2 regions of the Arthrobacter sp. UYEF21 genome follow, and region 2 is predicted to be linked to the other one. Evidence: riboswitches for the same ligand, from Rfam matches in the RefSeq annotation. Region 2 holds a riboswitch; the other holds the start of a gene.
The links. A riboswitch is a leader RNA that binds a small molecule or an ion and turns the genes downstream of it on or off. The one in region 2 is predicted to bind cyclic di-AMP.
Positions count from the first base shown of each region.

Region 1 (4,976 bases), on a different contig from region 2:
CGGAGCGCCGGCAGCAATGCCAGTTTTCGGTCCCGTTCGTCCTCGAGCATGATCCGGAACCGGTCGAAATCAGCCATGGGAAAAGCCTAGCGCCCGTCCGGTCCGCGGTATTTGCCAAACCGGCGGGAGGCTCTGCCTGGCACCGGCCCCCGGTCAGGTTGAACACCTGTTGTTGTTACGTAACCGTTGTGGTCCGGTACCCACCGTGGTTCAGTACCAGTTCTTGATCACGGAATGGTTCCAGGCGGCGCACAGTGACCCGTAACGGTCTGCAATGTAAGCCATTCCTCATTTAACCTGGGTTCGGTAACTGGCGAGCCAGTCGCTGCCAGCGCTCGCGTACTTGCTGGCCGGCAGCGCCTGCGCGATGCCGTAAGCCCTGAGTACGGGTTGGTGGCCGTGGTCAGCCAGTTGGATTCCTTCGTCCAGAGCTGCGCCAGGCACTGGAATTGGTCCTGGGCCCAGCCGTTCGCGGCCAGCCGGGCCTGACCTTGCCGGAATTCACCTTCCACTGCCCCTGTTGTTCCCTTGAGCGAGGCGGGCTGGGCGGTGAGTTCGGTACTGTGCTCCTGTTGCTCTGCGACCTGCTGCGACATTGCCTGCTGCGCCGTCTGGGCCGTGGAGAGCTTGGTGCTAGCTTCGCCGGCGAGGCGTTCGCGCTCGGCTTTGGCGGCAGGCTCCTGCTGGGCGAGCGCTTCGGCGGCCTTGTCTGCCTCGGCCGATTTGTGGACCAGGGACGCCGTCTTGGCGCTGACGATCTGCACCACGTTTAGCCCGTGGATGTTGTTGGTCTGTAGTGCGTCGAGGGCCACAAAGAAACCGATGTTGGTGCCGCCGGTCTTGTACGACTGGGCTGCGAGGGCCCGACGTCCTTCTCGTGGCGGCCTGATTTCTCCTGTGCCCGGGCCAACGGGGCGGCCAGTGCATCAACCCGGGAACTGGCCGCCTGCAGGGAGGCCTCGGCCACAGCGTATTGTGCAGCGGAGGTTAGGGGGACGGCCACAGCCACTCCCTCCGGCGAGGCCGGGAAGCCGCATATTCTGAACAAACGGGGACATAGTTCGTGAGCTTACCGGGCAACGCACCCTTGCCCGTACTCCCGGCCAAGCATTGATATCCAGCAGAGATCCCCGTTGCCCCTCCCGTCGGGTACGTCCTGCTCGTTCCAATGTCAGTCGCAGGCCGTGAACCAACTAATTTTGGGCAATCCGGGGCCCGTTTAGTGAGCCAACCGGGCATATACGGTTTATGTGCGCTGACCTGCGATGTTGTCGACGTTCCGGCATGGATCCGCCTGCAGATAAAGGTGTCTTTTGGCCGTACATTCCGTTACCGGAATGTGACATTGGGGAAAATCTGACGTTATGGTCGTTGAGTGCCCCGGTTCAAAGCCAGGACATTCCCGTCAGTATGCCGAGCCCTGCCACTGACCCGGGACCCCAGCGCAATTCAACTGGCAGGGACGGGGGAACCACGTTTCCACGGCTTCATCTGAAGCCTTGGGGTTAAGTCGATACGTCCCGTCCTGCACGGCGGCGTCCGGCCGGGTGTCTCCGACCCGAACCCGACAGCTCACCCCGCAGGCATGGGAGAGGCAATCAACCATGTCCAAGAAGTACACTGCCGCACGCCATCGTGCAGCCACCACCACCGCGTCCCGTGCCCTGGCGATCGGACGGCCGGCCCTTGTGGTCGCTGCTGCTTCCGGCCTGTTTTTCGGCTTCAGCGCTCCGGCCCAGGCCAGCGTCCACGAACCTGACAGCTCCGGCACGGCCAACGTTCAGAGTCAAACGAGTGCACCGGCAGCAGCCGTGGCTCCAGCCCCTGCACCGGCCCCGGCCAACGCCCACACAGTCGTCTCCGGCGACACCCTGGGCCAGATTTCCGCTACCTACGGCGTGGACCTCAACAACGTTCTGGCCGCGAACGGTCTGTCCCTGACTTCGGTCATCTACCCGGGTGACCAGATCCAGATCCCCGCCGCCGGGCAGGCAGCTCCGGCAGTGGCGCAGGCAGTAGCACTGGCTCCGGCAGCCAAAACCGCCGCCGCCCCGGCCGCTCCCGCCAACACCGGCATCAAGCCGGCGGCAACCTCGGCTCCGGTCCAGGCCCCATCCGGCTCGGCCGGCTCGGCAATCCTGGCGTCCGCGTACTCTCAGCTGGGAGTCCATCAGGACTGCACCGCCATGGTGGAAAAGGCGCTGCGCTCCGTCGGCAAGAGTGTGGGAGACCTGGCACCCGGCCAGTTCTTCCAGTACGGAAGCGTTGTTGGGACGCCAGCCCCTGGTGATCTGGTGATCACCGCCGGACACGTCGGCGTCTTTGCCGGCAACGGCCAGGTTGTCAGTGGCGGCGTGGACGGCTTCAAGACCGAGGTCCACTCCATCAGCTGGCTCCATGGCGCTTCCTTCGTCCGCGTAGCGTGACCCCAGGCCGTTGGACGGCGGCGGTCGGCACACAGCCGCCCGCCGCCGTCGGCCGCTGTTGCGTCCTCAGACGTGCTGCCCGAACCAGGACAGCGTGTCATTCCCCTCAGCCGTCGCCTGGGTCTCGTTATAGCGTTCCCCAGTGTCATTGTGGGAGGCATGGTCCACGCCGGGGTAGACGGTGATGCGTCACCGTGGTGGCGTCCAGGGCATCGCGGAGGGCCGGCACTACCTCTGCGGCCAGCTGCCGTTCCTGCACTCTGTACGGAGTGCCCTCACCGCCAAAAGCGTGCCCGCCAAGTACATAAAGTATGAAGTCTTCGGGCCGGATCCCTGGCTGGCCGACTTCCAGTAGGCCGACGAAAAGAAAAGGAGCCCGGCAGGTGCCGGGTTCCGTTCTCTTGTGTGCGTTGCCTGTGTCCGCCCTAGAACTGCTCGGCGGGAATGATAAACCCGAGGTCCAGCAGGCCGCGGCCGGACTGTTCCAGGATCGGGTCCATGGTCAGGGAGGCGTGGTTGAGCAGCACGTTGACATCACGTTGGATCCGCTGGAGCGGGTGCGCCAGGCGGTGAACGCTGCCGCCTGAGCCGGTCAGGATGAGGCGGACTGCTCCGCCGATGCCTGGCCGCTGAGGCCGAGGGAGAGCCGGTACTGCGCGCGCTCCTCATCAGTGAAGGCGACGGGCTGGCCCCCGAAGGAGGCGGCCGCCACGCGGACCGCTTCTTCCCAGTGCAGCCGTGCGGTGGCAACCTGGCCGTAGGCCTGGGTGAACCTGGCCTGGGCGAGCGGCGAATCAGCCTGGCGACGCTCCACAGTCTGTTTGACCTTGCGGACCAACATCAGGTTCCGGAACTCTTCCAGGGCATGCTCGGCGGCCCCCAGAGCAGCTGCCGGGGCAACCATGTTCAGGAAAGTGGCCATCGGGATGTGGATGCTCGGATCCGGGGCACGATGGATCCGCATCAACCCGTCCCAGGCACGGGACCTTGCCGCCAATCCGCTCTTTGAACTGGCCAACCACGGAACCCGCCATACATCTCTGAGCGTGACCGGCAAGACCGCGAACGGGATCCCCGGAACGCGCAGCAGCGCGGAGGTATAGGAGGAAATCACGTCCAACGACGCCCTGCTCACGGCAATCGCCGGGCAACGCCCGCGGTTCTTCCGTTCAGGCACGGGGTTCCTGGACGACGTCGCGGCCGATATTTCCTCGCCCGGGGCCTTATCCCCGCGCACGGAAACCACCCCGGATCCGGCACGGCAGCAGGTGTTTTGGCCGCGGTCACTGCCCTGCTAAAAAGGGATACTCCTTCACGACCTTGGGTGCTGACTCCCCGGACATCCGGAGCCGATAAGGCAACCCTTGGCATTTTTCGTAGGTTCGCGCAGGCACGCAAACAAGGGCGGCCTTAAACAAGAGGCAGTGCCCGGATGGGCAGTCCCTGGAGGCGGGGGTGACGAATGCTGTGTAGGGGTAGTTTCCTGATGGGCGCGCCGTCCGGCTGCGTGGAGGGCATCCCTTCGTGAAGGGGTTTGTCATGAAAACGATCAACCGTGTTTTGGCCGTTGCGGCGGTCCTGTCTCTGGCCGGCGTCACCGGGTGCGGCGCGCAGGGCGGGATGTCCACAGGCCCGTCAACGGCCACCACGGCTTCGTCTCCATCTGTGGGTGGTTCGGCAGCGGCTGGCCAGGCCATCATTACGATCAAGGACTTCGCCTATGAGGTTCCGGCGTCCGTAAAGCCCGGGGCGATGGTGACGGTGACCAACTCGGACAGCGCCCCGCATACACTGACGGCCAAGGAGAAAGGCGGCTTTGACATCGACGTCCCTGCCGGCGGCACAGTCATTTTTGAAGCTCCGCGTGAGGCCGGGACATACGGGATCATCTGCAGGTTCCATCCGCAGATGAGCGGGACGCTGGTCGTGAAGTGAATCGCGTACACGTCCCCGTAGCCGGTCATGGTCCCCTGCGGGTGGTCCGGATCTGCGTGGCAGCATCCCTGGGGGTCAGCGCCCTGATCCATGTTCAGCTTGCTCCCGGTTACCAGCAGGCCGCACCAGGGGGCATCGGCCAGGGCACGCTGTTTCTGCTCCAAGCGGGCGCCGCCATCTTGGCGGCAGTGTTTATCCTGCTGAAAAAGACACGTACCGCTTTCGCTGCTGCCGCGGCAGTGGCCTTGTCGTCCCTGGCCGCTGTCATCCTTTACCGCTACGTCCAGGTCCCCGCTATTGGGCCGCTGCCGGCAATGTACGAACCCGTCTGGTACGCCGCCAAGGTCATCACCGCCGTCGCCGAAGCCATCGCCGGTGGGCTGGCTCTGACAGGTTACGGGCTGCTGCTGCGTAAAACCCGCCGCGGACCGTGGATACAGCCCCGGGGCCAGCACCCTTCCGCGGCCTGACAGCCCGGGAACGGGCGTGAAGCGGACCGGAATCATCGGCTCGTCAATGCTTTGGCCGGGCAGGTACGGCATCACGCTCATATTTTTGTGGTTGGGGACACATCCCTACCCATCCTTGGTTTGGTCTGCTTCGAAGTGCTTGTGT
Region 1 covers NZ_JBEPNF010000001.1:528,277-533,252, reverse strand. Annotated here, with positions in the region: gene ABIB27_RS02565 (TraR/DksA family transcriptional regulator) at 1-77, opposite strand, end outside; gene ABIB27_RS02560 (hypothetical protein) at 228-812, opposite strand; cyclic di-AMP (ydaO/yuaA leader) riboswitch at 1,432-1,601, shown strand; gene ABIB27_RS02555 (C40 family peptidase) at 1,605-2,426, shown strand; gene ABIB27_RS02550 (hypothetical protein) at 2,493-2,594, opposite strand; gene ABIB27_RS02545 (hypothetical protein) at 2,611-2,781, shown strand; gene ABIB27_RS02540 (hypothetical protein) at 3,019-3,348, opposite strand; gene ABIB27_RS02535 (polysaccharide deacetylase family protein) at 3,341-3,529, shown strand; gene ABIB27_RS02530 (cupredoxin domain-containing protein) at 3,966-4,361, shown strand; gene ABIB27_RS02525 (hypothetical protein) at 4,358-4,831, shown strand.
Region 1: it holds a riboswitch for cyclic di-AMP, as region 2 does, so the genes downstream of both, ABIB27_RS02555 (C40 family peptidase) here and ABIB27_RS14640 (aggregation-promoting factor C-terminal-like domain-containing protein) in region 2, are expected to answer to the same signal.

Region 2 (4,976 bases):
CGGAACCCGGGGTGCCGGTCGGGGCCATGGCCACGGCAGCGTAGCTTTCGGCACCGGTCACCAGGGACTGTGCGTAGGCTCGGATTTCCTGGGCGAGCTTGGCGATGGAGGTTCCGGCAGCCGCTGCGGTTTCCTCATCGATGCCCATGTAGAGCACAAAGCCGCGGGCCGCGTTGTCGTTGGCGACGGGCCGCACGGCGTTGGCCCCTGCCACAACTGGCGTCGGCGCGGTGAGCGGCGCGGCCTCGTTGGGCTGGACGGCGCGGAGCTGGCCGTAGGAGTTGGGGTTGTAGCCCTGAGGTACGTAGCCGGGGGCGGGAAAGCTGGTTCCGGGGGCGGCCGGGGCGAACCCCGAACGGGTACCAAAACCTTGGCGGAGACCCGGGGCCTGGCTGGGCTTACCTGCGTTACGGACGGAGATGTGGACGTATCCGGATGCAACTGACATGAATGCTTACCTCAATGTGAATGGCCGTTACGACGGCTCGAATGCTGGGTTTCCCGCACTGAAAATCTGGGAGGGGCACCCGAATCCGGACTGGGGGCGAATGCCTAAGAACTTGGTGGGATCTGAAGGTCAGGCGTGCATTCGACAACAGCGCATGTCGGCAGCAGCGGATGTGCTGGGCCAATATTCTGCGGCTGCAGGTGCCGTTGAGTTCTTGTTCACAATTGAAAGTGTGCAACGTAACAATGAGAACTTGCAAGTAACAAAGGCCCTAATGTTCCGCATTGTGAGACAAGCGGTCCAACTGTGTTGTAGATCACAATTCTGTCAGGACCACAAAATAACAGTCGTTATCTGCGAAAGAAGCCAAAGGGCACCCTCCTCGCGAACATTGTTCGGCAGGTACCCCAGTCCATCTGGTGAAATTCATAAAGGCATGGATTACTGAAATCGCCTATGCCGTTTTGCTCCCTGTCCAACCGCGAAGGCGCCCGGCGGCTGAAAATGCCCCTGCGACTGCCTGTTGCGGATTTGGAGAGTGATTCGTGCCACCGCGGTGACGCTTTCCGCATAGGACCGCCCAGCGGCGCCCCGGTCCGTCCAGCTCGCTAGGCTGGGATTCACAGCTTGCGCACAGGAACGCCGCAGGGTGAACTAACCCACAGATCAGAGAGTTGTCCCATGGCTACTTCGCACTCCATGACCAACAACCTGCCGCAGCTGACGCACCCCGACGGCTCCCCTATCCGCGCTCTCGTAGTCGACGACGAACCCAGCCTTTCCGAACTCATGAGCATGGGGCTGCGGATGGCCGGCTGGTCTGTTGCCGTAGCCGCGGACGGCCCGGAGGCCGTCAAGCTTGCCAAGGAGTTCCGTCCGGACGTGCTGGTACTGGACGTGATGCTGCCAGGGTTCGACGGCGTCGAGGTGCTGGGCAGGATCCGCGCCTTTGCGCCGGAGGTACCTGCGCTCTTCCTGACCGCGAAGGACGCTGTCCACGACCGGATCGCGGGCCTGGCCGCCGGAGGGGACGACTACGTCACCAAGCCCTTCAGCATGGAAGAGGTCCTGCTGCGGCTGCACCGCCTGGTCCAGAGGTCCGGAGTTGCCGCCATGGACACCGCCGAACTGGTGGTGGGTGATCTTGTACTCAACATCGATACGCGGGAAGTCACCAGGGCCGGGGACGAACTCCAGCTCACGGCAACACAGTTCGAGCTTCTCCGCTACCTCATGGAAAACCCCAAACGCGTGATCAGCAAGGCCCAGATCCTGGACCGGGTCTGGAATTATGACTTCGGCGGGCAGGCCAACATTGTGGAGCTTTACATTTCCTACCTGCGCAAAAAGGTGGACGCCGCGCAGCCGCCCATGATCCACACCGTGCGCGGCGCTGGATACGTCATCAAGCCGGCGGAGTAGCAGCTCCATGTCCACTCCGCCACCAACAACCACGGCACCGGCCCGCAGCTGGCTGAAACCGTCCACCTGGCATCTGCGCACCCGCCTGATCCTGCTGGCCATGGCACTGCTGGTGGCCATCTGCGGCGCGGTCGGGCTGTTCAGCTATGCGTCTATGGGCTCTTTTCTGACCAGGCAGCTGGATGACCAGCTGAGCCAGGCTGCGAAACGTTCGAATGATCCTGGCCGCCAGCCCTTGGGTGGCTTCAACGGCAGGCCCGATCCCCTGGACTCCCGTGGGCAGAGTGTGGGGACGCTCAATGCACGCATCCTGAACGGCCAGATCATCAGTGGCGGATACCTGGACTCGGACACCACGCGCCTGGCCCTCGACGCCAAAGACAAGGAAACCCTGCTCGAGCTGACGCACAACGGCAACCCCGTGGACCGCTCCCTGTCCAACGGGGATTACCGGATTCTGGCTGTCCAAACCAGATACGGCGATCTCCTGGTCACCGGACTTCCGCTGGCGGCCAAGGAGGGCACCCTGGCTTCGCTGGTGTGGACTTTCGTGTTCGTTTCCCTGGGCGGACTGTTGCTGATCGGGCTGGCCGGCACGGTTCTGATCCGGCGCACCATGAAGCCCCTCGAGCAGCTCTCTGAAGTAGCCACCCAGGTGGCCAGACTCCCGCTGGACGCTGGCGAGGTGGCACTCGCCGTGCGGATCCCGCCGTCGAACGCCAATCCCGGAACTGAAGTGGGCAGTGTGGGCCACGCCCTGAATCTAATGTTGGACAACGTCGCCAATGCCCTCCAAGCGCGGCAGCGGAGCGAGACCAAGGTGCGGCAGTTCGTAGCCGATGCCTCCCATGAACTGCGCACACCGCTGACCGCCATCCGGGGCTACACAGAGCTGATGCGCATGACCGAGAACTTCACACCGGATGGCAGGAAATCGCTCGCACGGGTGCAGAGCCAGTCCGAACGCATGACCACGCTGGTGGAGGATCTGCTGCTGCTGGCCCGGCTCGACGAGGGGCAGCCCCTGAAACTCAGCGAGGTTGATCTCACCCAGCTCGTCATCGAAACGGTCAGCGATGAAAAGGTGATCGCGCCGGATCACCACTGGCACTTAGAACTTCCGTACGAGCCGCTCTCCGTCAACGGCGACGCGTCCCAGCTGCGCCAGGTACTGGTGAACCTCCTTTCCAACGCACGCAAACACACCACACCAGGGACCACCGTGGTCAGCAGCGTGCGGAAGTCCGCCGATGGCAATGCCGAAATTTCGGTGACGGACGACGGCGGGGGCATCCCGCCGGACTTCGTGGACCACGTTTTCTCGCGGTTTGCCCGCGCAGACGCCGCCCGCAAGGGCACAGCGCCGGAGTCCGGGCCGGGGGCTTCCGAGGGCACCAGTGGACTGGGCTTGTCCATCGTTCAGTCGATTATTGAGGCGCATGGCGGCACCGTGGAGGTGAAGTCGCGCCCCGGACGCACGGAGTTCGTGCTGCGCCTACCCGCCGGGGCCGCTGCGCTGCAAGGCAACGCGCCGTCGCCGTGATTCCTGTTACCAAAATGTGACTTCAGTGCTGAGCTCCTGTACCGTCGATAGAGTGCGGATCCCATTCGGGCCGCATATCCGGATGACGCCAAGCTCTGCCGCTTACCGGATTCCGCTTGACCAGGCAGAGGCGGGGGACCCAGAGTCCCGGGCGTAATGCCCTTGGGGTAAAGCCAGCACTGAATTTCCGTGTGGCCGGATGCCCTCATCCGAACCCGACAGCTAACTCCGCAGGTGTGAGAGGCGATCCATCATGTCTAAATCCAAGGTACAAACACGCCCAGTCGGCGGCGGCACCACGCTTCGCAACAAGTTTCCGTCCCTGGGGAAGCGCGTAGCCGTGCTCACCGCGGCGAGCGCCATGCTCATCGGGTTGGGCGCAGCGGGCCACGCGTCCGAGTCCAACACGATGACAGCAGCCAGCGACACGCAGCAGTTGTCCACTGCGGAAGCCGACTCGAAGCTGAGCATGGAAAAGGCCGAGATGCTGGCGAATCCCGTACCGGCACCTGCAGCGCCCGAGATCAGCGTTGCCCCGCAGGCAGCCGAACCAGCACCTGCGCCGGCTCCCGCACCGGCTCCTGCACCGGAACCCGAGCCAGCCCCCGCTCCCGCTCCGGCACCCGAGCCCGCGCCGGTTGTGGCCGTTAACGATCCCGCCGGAGCCCAGGCTTATGCTGCGGGCCAACTGGCCAGCCGCGGCTGGTCCGCTGACCAGATGCCATGCCTGCAGACGCTGTGGACCAAGGAATCTGACTGGACCACCACCGCCACCAACGCAAGCAGCGGCGCGTACGGCATCGTCCAATCACTGCCCGCCGAGAAGATGGCGAGCGCCGGCGCTGACTACCTCACCAACTACCGCACGCAGATCAACTGGGGCCTGAACTACATCCAGGAGCGCTACCAGTCACCGTGCGGTGCGCTGAACTTCCACCTGTCGCACAACTGGTACTAAGCACGATTCTCCGGAATCCCAACAGCCACAGCAGGCCCTGAATCCCCCGGTTCAGGGCCTGCTGTCCTGCATCCCCGGCTTACTCAGCAGGTTGTCCTCGGGATCCGCGCTTCCCTGGCTTCGGGCGCCGCGGCATACTGGGGCCATGAAATTCACCACCACGGTTCTGGGCAGCGGCAACAAGGCGGGCATTGAAGTTCCCGAGGAGGTCGTCGCGGCGCTCGGTGCAGGCAAGCGTCCGCCGGTGGTGGTGACCATCAACGGCAGGAGTTACCGGAGCAGCATTGCCGTCATGGGCGGGCAGAACCTGGTTGGCGTGAGCGCCGCCAACCGTGAATTCACCGGAGTGGCGTCCGGCGACACCGTCGAGGTGGACGTGGAACTGGACACGCAGCCGCGCATCATTGAGGTCCCTGACGACCTGGCCGCAGCCCTGGCCGCCGAACCGGATGCCCAGGCGTTCTATGCCACGCTGAATTACAGCACCCAGCGGCGGTACGTGGAGCCCATCGCCGATGCCAGGACAGCGGAAACCCGCGCCCGCCGGATCGCGAAGGTTGTAGCCGATCTCAAAGCCGGGAAGAAATGATTTGTTGGCCCTCGCC
Region 2 covers NZ_JBEPNF010000014.1:63,978-68,953, forward strand. Annotated here, with positions in the region: gene ABIB27_RS14625 (winged helix-turn-helix domain-containing protein) at 1-448, opposite strand, end outside; gene ABIB27_RS14630 (response regulator transcription factor) at 1,130-1,870, shown strand; gene ABIB27_RS14635 (sensor histidine kinase) at 1,878-3,413, shown strand; cyclic di-AMP (ydaO/yuaA leader) riboswitch at 3,507-3,661, shown strand; gene ABIB27_RS14640 (aggregation-promoting factor C-terminal-like domain-containing protein) at 3,667-4,371, shown strand; gene ABIB27_RS14645 (YdeI/OmpD-associated family protein) at 4,517-4,960, shown strand.